Regions from separate parts of the Streptomyces sp. NPDC045287 genome, predicted to be linked through region 2. Evidence: riboswitches for the same ligand, from Rfam matches in the RefSeq annotation. Region 2 holds a riboswitch; the other holds the start of a gene.
What was found. A riboswitch is a leader RNA that binds a small molecule or an ion and turns the genes downstream of it on or off. The one in region 2 is predicted to bind ZMP and ZTP.

Region 1: it holds a riboswitch for ZMP and ZTP, as region 2 does, so the genes downstream of both, AC07D6_RS25655 (bifunctional 5,10-methylenetetrahydrofolate dehydrogenase/5,10-methenyltetrahydrofolate cyclohydrolase) here and AC07D6_RS32245 (bifunctional 5,10-methylene-tetrahydrofolate dehydrogenase/5,10-methylene-tetrahydrofolate cyclohydrolase) in region 2, are expected to answer to the same signal.

Annotation. Positions count from the first base shown of each region.
Region 1 is NZ_JBWKJG010000017.1:63,603-69,528, forward strand. It holds gene AC07D6_RS25645 (glycoside hydrolase family 43 protein) at 1-321, shown strand, start outside; gene AC07D6_RS25650 (AAA family ATPase) at 564-2,624, shown strand; ZMP/ZTP riboswitch at 2,845-2,933, shown strand; gene AC07D6_RS25655 (bifunctional 5,10-methylenetetrahydrofolate dehydrogenase/5,10-methenyltetrahydrofolate cyclohydrolase) at 2,993-3,838, shown strand; gene AC07D6_RS25660 (SWIM zinc finger family protein) at 3,943-5,250, opposite strand; gene AC07D6_RS25665 (DEAD/DEAH box helicase) at 5,247-5,926, opposite strand, start outside.
Region 2 is NZ_JBWKJG010000033.1:12,424-18,349, forward strand. It holds gene AC07D6_RS32235 (LuxR C-terminal-related transcriptional regulator) at 1-2,806, shown strand, start outside; gene AC07D6_RS32240 (nuclear transport factor 2 family protein) at 3,020-3,394, shown strand; ZMP/ZTP riboswitch at 3,455-3,534, shown strand; partial or broken gene AC07D6_RS32245 (bifunctional 5,10-methylene-tetrahydrofolate dehydrogenase/5,10-methylene-tetrahydrofolate cyclohydrolase) at 3,561-3,689, shown strand; gene AC07D6_RS32250 (hypothetical protein) at 4,338-4,523, opposite strand; gene AC07D6_RS32255 (hypothetical protein) at 4,586-4,837, opposite strand; gene AC07D6_RS32260 (hypothetical protein) at 5,331-5,588, shown strand; gene AC07D6_RS32265 (PIN domain-containing protein) at 5,597-5,926, shown strand, end outside.

The DNA.
Region 1 (5,926 bases), on a different contig from region 2:
GCAGCCGGCGAAGTGAGCGTGCGGGCCCGTATCGGCCCGCTGGACAGCGCGGTGGCGTCCCGGCCGACACCCGCAGGGCCCGTGGTCCTCCGCATCGAGGTGACGCCCGCACACACCGTGGACGACGCGCGCACCGGCCCCGACACCGTCGCGATCGGCATCGAGGAACGGGACGGCACGTTCACCGAACTCGCGTCGCTGGACGGCCGATACCTTTCCACGGAGGTCGCGGGCGGCTTCACCGGCCGGGTCATCGGCATGTTCGCCTCGGCCGGCTCCGTCCACTTCGACTGGTACGACTACGAGCCGCTCGGGCACTGAGCGGGGCCCCGGACCGACCGCGGACCGCGTCCGCCGCTCCGGCGGCGAACGGGACGTGCCCGGCGGTGGAGAACCGGCGACCGCCGAACAGGCCGGCCGTCCCGGCGCACGGGACCCGCGGACCGGTTCGCGCCACCCGCGCTCATCGACGGCGTGTGGCCTGTCCACGTACCGGCGTACGGTGTGTCCTGTCGTGTTGACGCGCCGCACGCGGCGGCGTACGGGGGACGGGGGAGATGGCGATGCAGCGGGTGTCCGGAAGCCTGGCGGAGCGGCTGAACTCCGCCCGGGACAGGGCGTTCGTCGGACGGTCGGCGGAACTGGCGCGTTTCCGGGCCGCGTTGCGGCAGGAGCCGGGCGCGGGCGCCGTCCTCTACGTGCACGGTCCCGGAGGGGTCGGCAAGTCGGCGCTGCTGAGGCGGTTCGCCGACGAGGCCCGCGGCGCGGCACGCGTCGTCGTCGAGGTCGACGGACGGCTCATCGACCCCTCACCGCTCGGCTTCGAGGCCGAGGCCGCCAAGGCGGCAGGCGCGACGCCCGGGGACGGCGTCGTCCTCCTCGTCGACGCGTTCGAGCGCTGCCAGGGGCTGGAGGGGTGGCTGCGGGACCGGTTCCTGCCGCACCTGCCCGAGCGGGCCGTCGTCGTGATCGCGGGCCGCCTCCCGCCGAGTACGGCGTGGACGGTCGACCTCGCCTGGAGCGAGGCCCTGGAGGTCCTGCCGCTGGCACCGCTGGACCCGGACGCCTCCGCCGCCCTGCTGGAGCGCCGGGGCGTGTCCGCCGCCCTCCACGAACCGGTGCTGTCCTTCGCCGGCGGCCACCCCCTGGCGCTGACCCTCGCGGCATCGGTCGCCGTCAGCGACGCCGGCCCGCGGGCGACCTGGGAGCCCACCCCGGACGTCATCACCGCCCTGCTCGCCACCCTGGTCGGAGACCTGCCCTCCCCGGTGCACCGGGCCGCCCTGGAGACGGCCGCCCACACGATGACGACGACCGAGGGGCTGCTGAAGGCGGTGATCGGCGAGGAGGACGCCGGGCCGATGTTCGCCTGGCTGCGCGGCCTGCCGTTCGCCCAGTACGGCCGCCGCGGCCTCTTCCTCCACGATCTCGTCCGCGAGGTCCTCGACCGGGACCTGCGCTGGCGCGACCCCCAGGGCTACGAGCAGATGCACCGCCGGGCCGGGCACCACCTGCTCGCCCAGGTCCGCACGTCGTCCGGTGCCGAGGTGATGAGCGCGGTGCGAGCGCTCACGTACCTCAAGCGGTACGGCCCGATGGCGCCCTACTTCCAGGACCTGGACGAGGAGGGGGACGTCTACGAGGACACCCTGCGGCCCGAGGACCACGAGACCCTGGTGAGGATGGCCGAGGAGGTCGAGGGCGAGCGGTCCGCCCGTATCGTGCGGCACTGGCTTGTGCACCAGCCCTCGGCGTTCCTGGTGTACCGGCGGACCGACACGGGCGGGACCGTCGCCTTCATGACCTGGCTGCGGCTGTCCAGGCGGGGCGAGGAGGCCGACGCCGACCCGGTCGTGGCGGAGGCGTGGGAGCACGTCGAGCGCCGTGCTCCGCTGCGCCCGGGCGAGCACTTCCTCCTGTGCCGCTTCATGGTGGATCCGGAGACGTACGGCGGGATATCCCACGTCGGCCACCTCATGCAACTGCGCATCTGCGTCGACTGGATCAGGTCCCAGGGGCTGGGCTGGTCCTTCGTCCTCAGCCCCGACGCCGCGCTGTGGTCCCCGCTGATGTCCCACCTCGGGCACCGGCCGGTGTTCGAGGTGCCGTGGGACCGGGGGCGCCTGTTCACGATGTTCGCGTGCGACTGGCGGGTCACCCCCTTGGAGATCTGGTTCGACCGCACCCAACCGGGAGCCCTCTCCGACACACCCGTGGCCCCGGCCGCCGACAGGCCGGCCGAGGAGACCCTCGCACGAGCCGACTTCGACCAGGCGGTCCGCGACGCCCTGCGCGCCCTGCACCACCCCGACGACCTGCGCTCCAACCCCCTGCTGGCCTGCCGGACGGTCGCCGTCGAGGCCGAGTACGGGAACACGGACCCGGTGGACTCGCTCAGGCGCCTGATCACCGAAACGGTCGAAGCGCTGCTCGACGAACCGCGGGGGGCCAAAGCGCACCGGGCGGTGGCGACGACCTTTCTGGAGCGGCCCCGCACCCAGGAGGCGTCCGCGCAGCGGCTCGGCATCCCCTACAGCACGTACCGGCGGCACCTCGCGCAGGGGATGGAGCGGGTGTGCGAGCTGCTGTGGCGGAGGGAGCGGAGCGGAGCGCCCTCCACGTGACCGGGCGGGAGCGGGCGACGAACCGGCGGCGGCCGGGCTGACCCCTCTCGTCGGGCCGGTGATCGGGGCGGTGCGAGGGGGCCGCACCCGGCCCCGCACCCCCGCGTCGTCCGCCCCGGCCTGCCCGTCGGGGTGTTCCGCACCCGCTGCCCCTGCCGAGGCCCCGCGGAGCCCCCGCACCCCCGGCCCGTGCCCCCGCGGACCCGCCTCCCGTACAGTGGGGGTGGGCCGTGACTGGCGCTTGGGTGGAGTACCACCGGGGAGCGGCCCGGCGGTCACCGCCTCCTGCCGCGCGCCTGGGCGATCAGCACCCACGTTCCTGTCGACGCCCAGGAGGACCCGTGTCCACGACCGCAAGCGCCCGCCTCATGGACGGCAGCGGCCTCGCCCGCCGCCTCGTCGAGGAGACCGCCGCCCGCGCCGCCGACCTCACCCGCCGCACCGGCGCGCAGCCGTGCCTCGCGACCGTCCTCGTCGGCGAGGACCCCGCCTCCGTCACGTACGTGCGGATGAAGCGCGCCCGTTGCGAGAAGGCCGGCATCCGCTCGCACCACGTCGAGCTGCCCGCCACGATCACCACCGAGGAGCTCGTCGCCACCCTGCGGGCCCTCTCGGAGGACCCGGACGTGCACGGCATCCTCCTCCAGCACCCGGTCGGCCGGCACATCGACGAGCGCGCCGCGTTCGAGGCGATCGCCCCGGAGAAGGACGTCGACGGCGTCACCACCAGCTCCTTCGCCTCGATGAGCTTCGGCCTGCCCGGTTTCGTCTCCTGCACGCCCGGCGGCATCATGCGGCTGCTCGACGCGTACGACGTCGACCCCGCCGGCAAGCGGGCCGTCGTCGTCGGCCGCAGTGCCATCCTGGGCAAGCCCGCCGGGATGCTGCTGCTCGCCCGGAACGCCACGGTGACGTACTGCCACTCGTACACCCCCGCCGCCGATCTGTCGGCCGCCGTGCGGGAGGCGGACATCGTGATCGCCGCCGTGGGCCGCGCCCGCTTCATCAAGGGCGAGGACATCAAGCCGGGCGCCGTCGTCGTCGACGCGGGCTACAACGAGGGCAACGTCGGCGACGTCGACTTCGAGGCCGCCGCGGAGCGCGCCGGGCTCATCACCCCGGTCCCCGGCGGCGTCGGCCCCATGACCATCGCCACCCTGCTGGCGCAGACGGTCGACGCCGCCGAGCGGCAGCTCGGGGCCACCGCCGCCTGACCGCGGCACCGGGACGGTACGGGACGACGGCCGCTCCCGGCGGGCGGCCGTTCCCGGCGGACGACGGCCGGGCCCGCTCGGCGCGGCCGTCGTCCGCCGTCCCGTCACCCCGCGTCGTCCCCCTCCAGCAGGGCGGCCAGCACCGCGCCCGGGTCGCGGCCCGCCGGGCCGGCGGGCGCCCACCGGCCCTGCTCGCGCCGGTACGGCCACCAGCGGCCGTCCCGGCCGAGCCGCACCTGCACGTCGCCCCCCGGTCCGGCCCAACGCGCGCCGCCCAGCGCCCGCAGCACGGGACGCCCGCCGTCCTCCCCGGCAGCCGCGACGAGCGCCTCGGCGCGGGCCGCCGGCGCGGGCTCCGGCACCCACTCCTCCTCCAACACCGCGAGGGCCGCCGCGCCACCCAGCCGCCACGCCCGTACGGCGAGGTCCATGTCCACCGGGTCCCGCCCCGTCCCCGCCGCGAGCCGCGCCACGACCCCGGGCACGGGCGCCGCGGCGGTCGCGGCGAGCCGGACGGCGTCCTGAGTCACCGTCAGCGGCGCGTCGCCGAACTCCCCACCGGGACCCCGTCCGGTTCCCCCGCCGGGGGAGTCCGCACCGGCCAGCACCTCCGCCAGCATCCGCCGCGCCCGCCACGCCGCGTCGGCGGCCAGCAGCTCCAGTCCCGACGGGTCCACGTCCGCCCCGGGATCCGTCTCCGCGTCCAGCGACGGCGGCCCGCCCGGCTGCTCGGGAACGGGCGGCGGCGACGGCAGCGCGGGCAGGATGCCGCCCGTCGCGAACGCCTCGTCGGCCCGTACGCCCTCCGGCTCCACCACCGCGTCCTCCGCACCGGCCCGTACCGTGCCGCGCGCCGTCAGCTCCTCCAGCAGCCGCCGTTCGCCGCGCCCGCGCACCAGGAGCAGCACGAACGGATCCCGGTCGAGCAGCCGAGCCACCTGGTAGCAGAGGGCCGCCGTGTGCGGACAGTGGTCCCACGCCCCGCACGCGCACTCCGCGTCCAGGTCGCCCAGGCCCGGCAGCAGGTCGACCCCGGCCGCCGCGGCGTCCTCGACCAGGTGCGGCGGCATGTCCCGGTCGAGCAGCGCGGCGACGTGCCCGGCCCGCTCCACCGCCGTCTCCAGGAACCGGTCCCACTCCGCGTCCGGCAGCTCCTGCACCAGCACGTCGGCCCGGTACGCGGTACCGTCCCGGTCCTTGACGACCGCCGTGACCCGCCCGGGGCGCACCGTCACGGCACCCACCGCGCCGGCGCGCGCCCGTGCGCGGCCCTTCTTCAGCTGCTGACCGTCGAGCGCCGTGTCCTCCAGGGCCTTCAGCCACGCCCGGCCCCACCAGGTCTCCGCGAAGCCGCGCCCGGGGGCGGGCGGCAGGGCGTCGAAGGTCGTCTCGTCCTCGTAGGCACCGTTCATCGTCCGCGCCCTCCGTCCGTCCCGTCCGTGGTGTCCGTCCCGGCCGTGGCATCCGCCCTGTCCGTGGCGTCCGTTCCGCCGTGCCCCGCGGAGCTGCCTCCGTCGTATCCGCCGTGCCCGTCGTCCGCGTCGTATCCGCCGTCCGTCGCGCGCAGCCGCACCAGTTCCGCCAGTTCGGCGTCGGACAGCTCCGTGAGGGCCGCCTCCCCTGCGCCCCCCAGTACCGAGTCCGCCAGCCGCCGCTTGCGCGCCAGCATGTCCGCGATGCGGTCCTCGACCGTGCCCTCGGCGATCAGCCGGTGCACCTGCACGGGCCGCGTCTGCCCGATCCGGTACGCCCGATCGGTGGCCTGCGCCTCCACGGCCGGGTTCCACCAGCGGTCGTAGTGCACGACGTGCTCCGCACGCGTGAGGTTCAGCCCCGTGCCCGCCGCCTTCAGCGACAGCAGGAACACCGGCACCTCGCCGTCCTGGAATCGGCGCACCATCGCCTCGCGCTCCACGACCGGCGTGCCGCCGTGCAGCAGTTGCGCCCGTACGCCCCGAGCGGCGAGGTGGTCCTGGAGCAGCCGGGCCATGCGCACGTACTGGGTGAAGACCAGCACGCCCGCGCCTTCGGCGAGGATCGTGTCGAGGAGCTCGTCCAGCAGTTCCAGCTTGCCGGAGCGCCCCGCGA
Region 2 (5,926 bases):
GGTCGGCGCGTCCCGCCTGGTGGACGAGCTGCTGGCCGACCCCGCGTGCGCCGGACTGACGCACCTGCGCGGAACCTGCCCCGACTCGACGCAGCAGGCGCCCCTCGCGGCGATGACCGACGCCCTCGCCGGGCTTCCGTACCGGCCCGGCCTCTGCCTGCCACCGGTGACCGGCGTCGTCGGGACGGTCGTCCCCGAGCTGGCGGACCGGCTGCCGCCACACCCTCCGCTCCCCGAACCCGCTCTGCGCGACGGCCTGTTGGCACGTGGCGTACGGGCCCTGCTGGCGACGCTCGGCCCCGCGGTACTGGTCGTGGAGGACGTGCACGCGGCGGACGCCCGCACCCTGAACGTGCTGCACCGGCTCACGGCGGAGATGCCGCCGTCGCTCCGGCTGGTCGTGACCGAGCGCGCGGCCCCCGGCCTGCCGGTCCTCGGGGTCCGCGCCCACCCCCGGGTACGGGTCGAGGAGGTCACCCTGCGGCCGTGGAGCCCCGAGGAGACTGGGGAGTACGTCCGGCGGTGGCTCGGTGGGCGCCCCGCCGAACCGGAGCTCGCCGAGCTGGTGCACACGCGTGCGGGCGGGCTGCCCGCCGCAGTGGAGGCGCTGCTGCGCGAGGCGGGGCAGGGCGGCCCGGCCGCTTCCGGCGGCCACAGCCGCACGGTCCGTGCGGCGGACGTGCACGCGGTCGGCGTCCCGGCGGCGGTCCGCCGGGACATGGCCCGGCGGCGCGGCCCTCTCGACGAGACGGCCGACCGGGTCGTGGAGGCGGCCGCCGTCCTCGACCGGCCAGTCGCACTGGACGTACTCGCCGAGGTGGCGGGGGTGACCGCCGACGACGCGGAACGGGCCGTGGCACTCGCCGCACGCCGAGCGGTTCTCGGCGCCGACGGGCGGCACACGCGATTCCGTCACGCCCTGGACCGCGACGCGGTGTACGAACGGATCGCCGGGCCCCGGCTGGAACGCCTCGCCCTGCGCGCCGCACGGGCCCTGCGCCGGGCGGGCGGCCCGCTGCCGCTGGCCGACCTGGCCCGCCTGCACCGGGCGGCCGGGCGAACGGGGGAAGCCCTGCGATACCTGGAGGCGGCCGCCGACCACGCCGCCGCCCGGGGCGACTACGCCGCCGCGACCGCCCTCTACACCCGGGCGGTCACCGAGCAACCCGGGCGATCGCTCGCAGGCCGGCCGGGCGGGAGCGGCAAGACGCCGCGTGGAGTCGGGCCCCGTGTCCGTACGGCCGTGAAGCTCGCCCGTACCGCCCAGCTCGCGCGCGCCGGGGACGACGTGGTGAGCGCCGTCCGGCGGGTTCTCAAGGAGGACGACCCGCCGCCCCGGCTGCGCGGCGAGATCAGACTCCATCTGAGCGTCGTGCTGCGCAACCAGGGCGCGACGCCCCTGGACAGCCTCAACGAGATCGCCCGCGCCCTGCCCGATCTGGAGGAGAGCGACCCGCAGACCGCCGCCCGCGCGATGTCCGTGGCGGCCATCCCCTCCATCAAGGGGTGGCCGATCGGCCGCCATCGGGCGTGGCTGGAGCGGGTCGAGTCGGCCGCCCGCGCGGTGACGGACCCGGCGACCCGGGCGGCGGTCGCCGCGAACCGCGCCACCGCCCTGATGCTGCTGGGCGACGCACGGGCGTGGGCCGCCGCCGACGCGCTGGACCGCCCCGCCGCCTCGGCCCTGGAGGCGGCGCAACACGCCCGGGGGTGGGCCAACCTGGCGCACGCGACGGTCGCCCTTGGGTACACCGGGCGGGCCCGCGCGTTCCTGGACCGGGCCGCCGCCGGGCTCGAGGCCACCTCCAGCCCGTACCTGGAGGGACTCACGCACACCGCCCGGCTGGTCATCGGCTGGCACGAGGGGCGGTGGGAGGGGCTGCGCGAGGCCGCAGACCGCGTCACCCGGGCGTACGAGGAGATCCCCGATCTGACCGCCGAGGCGATGCTGGTACGCGGTCTGACCGCGCTGCACGTCCACGGCGACGTACCGACCGCGCGCCGGGACCTCGCCGAGGCCGCCCGGCTCACCCGCTACGACACAGGCTTCATCCTCACCGCGTCCGCCGCCGCCACCGCGCGGCTCCACCTGGAGGCGGGACGCCCCGGGCAGGCGGGGGACGCCGTAGAGACGGCCCTGCACCACCTGGACCGGACCGGCGGCTGGGTGTGGGCCACCGAAGTCGTGCCCATCGCCGTCGAGGCGCTGCACGGCAGCGGCCAGAGCACGCGGGCGCACCGGCTCGTCGAGGACTTCGCGGCGGGGACCTCGGGCCGCGACGCCCCCGCCACCGGGGCGGCGCTGACGGTGTGCCGGGCCCTGCTCGCGGAGGCGGAGGGCCGCTTCGGCACGGCCGCGGGGCTGCTGGCCCGGGCCGAGGCCGAGTGGCGGCGGCTCGGGCGCCCCTTCGACGCGGCGGGCGCGGCGGAGGTCCGGGGGCGGTGCCTGTTCCAGGCCGGGCACGCGGACGCCGAGGCAGCCGTCCACGGGGCGATCGCCGCCTACCAGGGCCTCGGCGCCCGCTGGGACGTGGCCCGCTGCCACCGGCTGCTGCGCCGCCACGACGTCGTCACCACCCACCGCCGGGGCCGTCTCGGCTACGGCGACCAGCTCTCCCCCCGGGAGGAGGAGGTGGCGAGGCTGGTCGCCCAGGGACGGGCCAACCGGGAGATCGCCGAGAGCCTGGTCCTGTCCACCCGGACCGTGGAGCACCATGTCGCCCGCATCATGCGGAAGCTGGACGTGGCGTCCCGCACTGACATCGCCCTCGCACACGAGCGGCTCGCCGACCGTGCGGACCGCTGACCGACGAGGAGTGCGCCAACCCGCACTTGGTGGTCGTCGACATCAACATGAGCTTCGCCGCGGCCATGAACGGTCTCACGGTCGACGGCTCCCGGCTGCCGAGCCCGTTCACACCGCCGCGCTTGCCGGAGCCGCCCGGGAGGAGGAGTCTCGTCAGGAAGGACCCGTGCGGCCCGCTCACGGGCGGGCCGCAGACGCCTGAAGGAGGTCACAATGGGCAACGCGCCATTCGACACCGAGACACTGCGTCAGGGCATAGAGGGTAACACCGAGGACGCCTTCTTTTCGCTGATGTCGCTCTACATGGAAGACGCCCGGGTCCGTTTCGTCGACAGTGATTTCCCGCCCAACGATCCCTACGTGATCCAGGGTGAAGACCAAATCCGCACGGCGCTGGCGGACATCTACACCAACACCGTGGACGTGACGAACAAGCTGGAGCAGTGCGTCGTCCAGGGCGACCACGCCGCCTTCAGCGAGTCCTCCGAGTTCCCGGACGGTTCCCGGCTCCTGGCCGTGTCGATGCTCACGCTGCAGGACGACGGCAAGATCACCGATCAGCTGATCATCCGGGTAGGGGGCCCGTAGACCCGGCCCGGTGGCGGAGGGACGGTGGTCCGAAGGCCGTACGCACGCTCGGTTACGCTGTACGCGGGCCGTGACTGGCGCTGAGGTGGAGCACCACCGGGAGCGGCCCGTAAGGTCAGCCGCGCGCCTGGGCGAGAAGAGTCGATCCAGCCCAGGAGTGTGCAGCATGACCCAGATCCAGGCCGCCCGTCTGATGGACGGCACCGCGCTCGCCCGCCGCATCGTGGAGGACACCGCGAGGCAGGCCACCACGCTCACCGGGCGCACCGGCACCGCGCCGTATCTCGCGACCGTGCCTGATGCGCCTTCGGGACGCCGGTCGCCTGCTGGCGTGCTCCCGTACGGCCGGGCGGGCGAGGAGCTGGCGGTGTACGGCGGGGACGGCGGTGACGCGCAGGGTGTAGCCCTGACCGCGTCGTACGGTGACGCCCTGGTCGAGCGCGGCCCGCTCGGCGGGCTCCAGCTCGGTGGCACGGAGGTAGTCGGCGACCTTGCCCGACATGTCGAGGGTGACTGGCAGCTCCGGGGCGGACGCGTCCTCCTTGATGGCGGTGTGGTCGGGCAGGAGGTCGGCGACGGCCGTGCGGATGGCGCCGCGGCTGACGCCGTGGTCGCGGGCGAGGGCGGCGATGGAGCGGCCTTCCAGGTACGCGGTGCGTACGTCGTCGGTCTTCGCGGCCGCCACGGCGGGGCGGCGCCCGCCCGCTCGCCTGCCAGGAGCCGAAATCGTCGAAGGTCGCTGTTCGGGCGCCCGCGACCAGGAATTCCTCATCGCCCTGATACCACCCGCATGACAACGCCTCTGCGACCTCCTGCATAAGTCGGGTAGCCGGGTCACGTTGACGTGACCCGGCTACCCGACTAAGTCGTCCTCTCCCGTAAAGGACTCGCTCTCAAGCCCAGCTGAACCGCCGGCGCGGCGGCCCTCGCCGTGCCGGGACGGCTACGGGGCGGGCAGGCGGCGGGCAAGGTCGGCGGCGAGCTGCCCCGCTGCCCAGCCGCGCTCGGGGTCGAGCCGCTCCAGGAGCTGCAGGTGCTCGATCACCTCGCGGGCCTCGGTGTGGGTGAGCAGGGGGAGGTGGGGTTCGTCCGGGTAGGTGCCGGTCACCGGCTCGGTGTCGTGGTCCACACCCTCCTCAACGGCGCCTCCCCGGGTCAGGGCACGGGACGGGTGGTGCGGGTCGGCCCCCTCTACGCGGGTCGGGGCGCCGTGAACTCTTGCAGGCCGCTTTCGTAGGTCCAGCTCTTCACCGGGTGCGTCTCGCCGTCGATGGTGGCGGTCAGGGTGAGGACGGTGCCGGGCGTGCCGTACCGCCCGAGCCACTCCACGAACCTCCGGTCAGCGGTCTCGGGTCGGCCCCAGATGCCGAGGATGGCCGGTCCGCCCGGGCGGGATCGCAGCACCACCTCGTACTCGACGCCCCTGGCGTCCGTGTGGTCCACGGCGGGCCTTCCTGCGCTGATCGGGGGTGTGGGCGCTCGGTGGGGCGGCGTCGGCTTCACGGGGCGCGGCCCCGCCGGGCGTCCTTCAGCGTGGCACACCGGCGGCTTCTCGCTGCGGGTCGGTCTGCCGTTGCGCCGGGCGGGGCGGTCAGGCGCCGTTCACGCCCCAGCCGACGTCCCGGGACAGGTCCCGGCCTGGTTCTCCGGTGGCTCCCCAGCCGACGTCGGCGTGCTCCCGTTCGCTGTCGCGATGCATGAGCATCCCCTCCCCGCTGTACGCGGCGCCGTCCGGGCGTGGTGGCGCCGACCGTACCCGAAGGGCCCGCCGCCGCGCGTCGTCGACGGTGCCTTCGTCGACGCGAAGCACACTGCTGCCGGGAAGTAGCGGACCTGGCCCCGCCGGCGGCGGCCGGCGGCCGGCGGGCGCGGCACCACCGATAGTATGGGTACGGGTACGTACCCGTACCCTTCCTTGTGTGGAGGGAGCCCGATGATGTCCGACGCCAATATCCGCATTCCCGAGGAAGCCCGTGACCGGCTCGCCGCCATAGCGGCGGCGGAGGGGATGTCGCTGCGCGCCTACCTGGCCCGGCTCGCCGAGACCCTCCTCACCCCCGACGAGCGCGCCGAACGGGCCGAGCAGGCCCGCGCCGCTCTTGAGGAGTGGGCCGGCTACGCGCCGACCCCCGCCCAGGAGCGGGACCTCGACAGCGAGCTGGACCGCCGCCTGGCCCGGGCGGCCGCCCGGTGAGCGACGCCATGCACATCGTCCTGGACGACACCGCGATGGCCGCGGCCGGCCAGGGCAACGTCCTTGCTTCCCGGCTCATCCACCGCGCCCACGCGCAGGCCGGCTGGTACCTGTACGCCCCGGCGTGCGCGCTCGTCGAAGCCGACCGGTCCAGGCCCGGCACGGCGGAGCACCTGGCCGCGCTGCCGGGCATCACCGTCCTCGAACTGGACCTTCCGGCCGCTTTGGTCGTGGCCCGGCACGACACCTGGGCGGCGGCACACTGCCAGTACGCGGCCCAGCCCACCCCCGACCGCCCCGACGGGGCGATCATCGCCACCACCGCCCCCGACCGATGG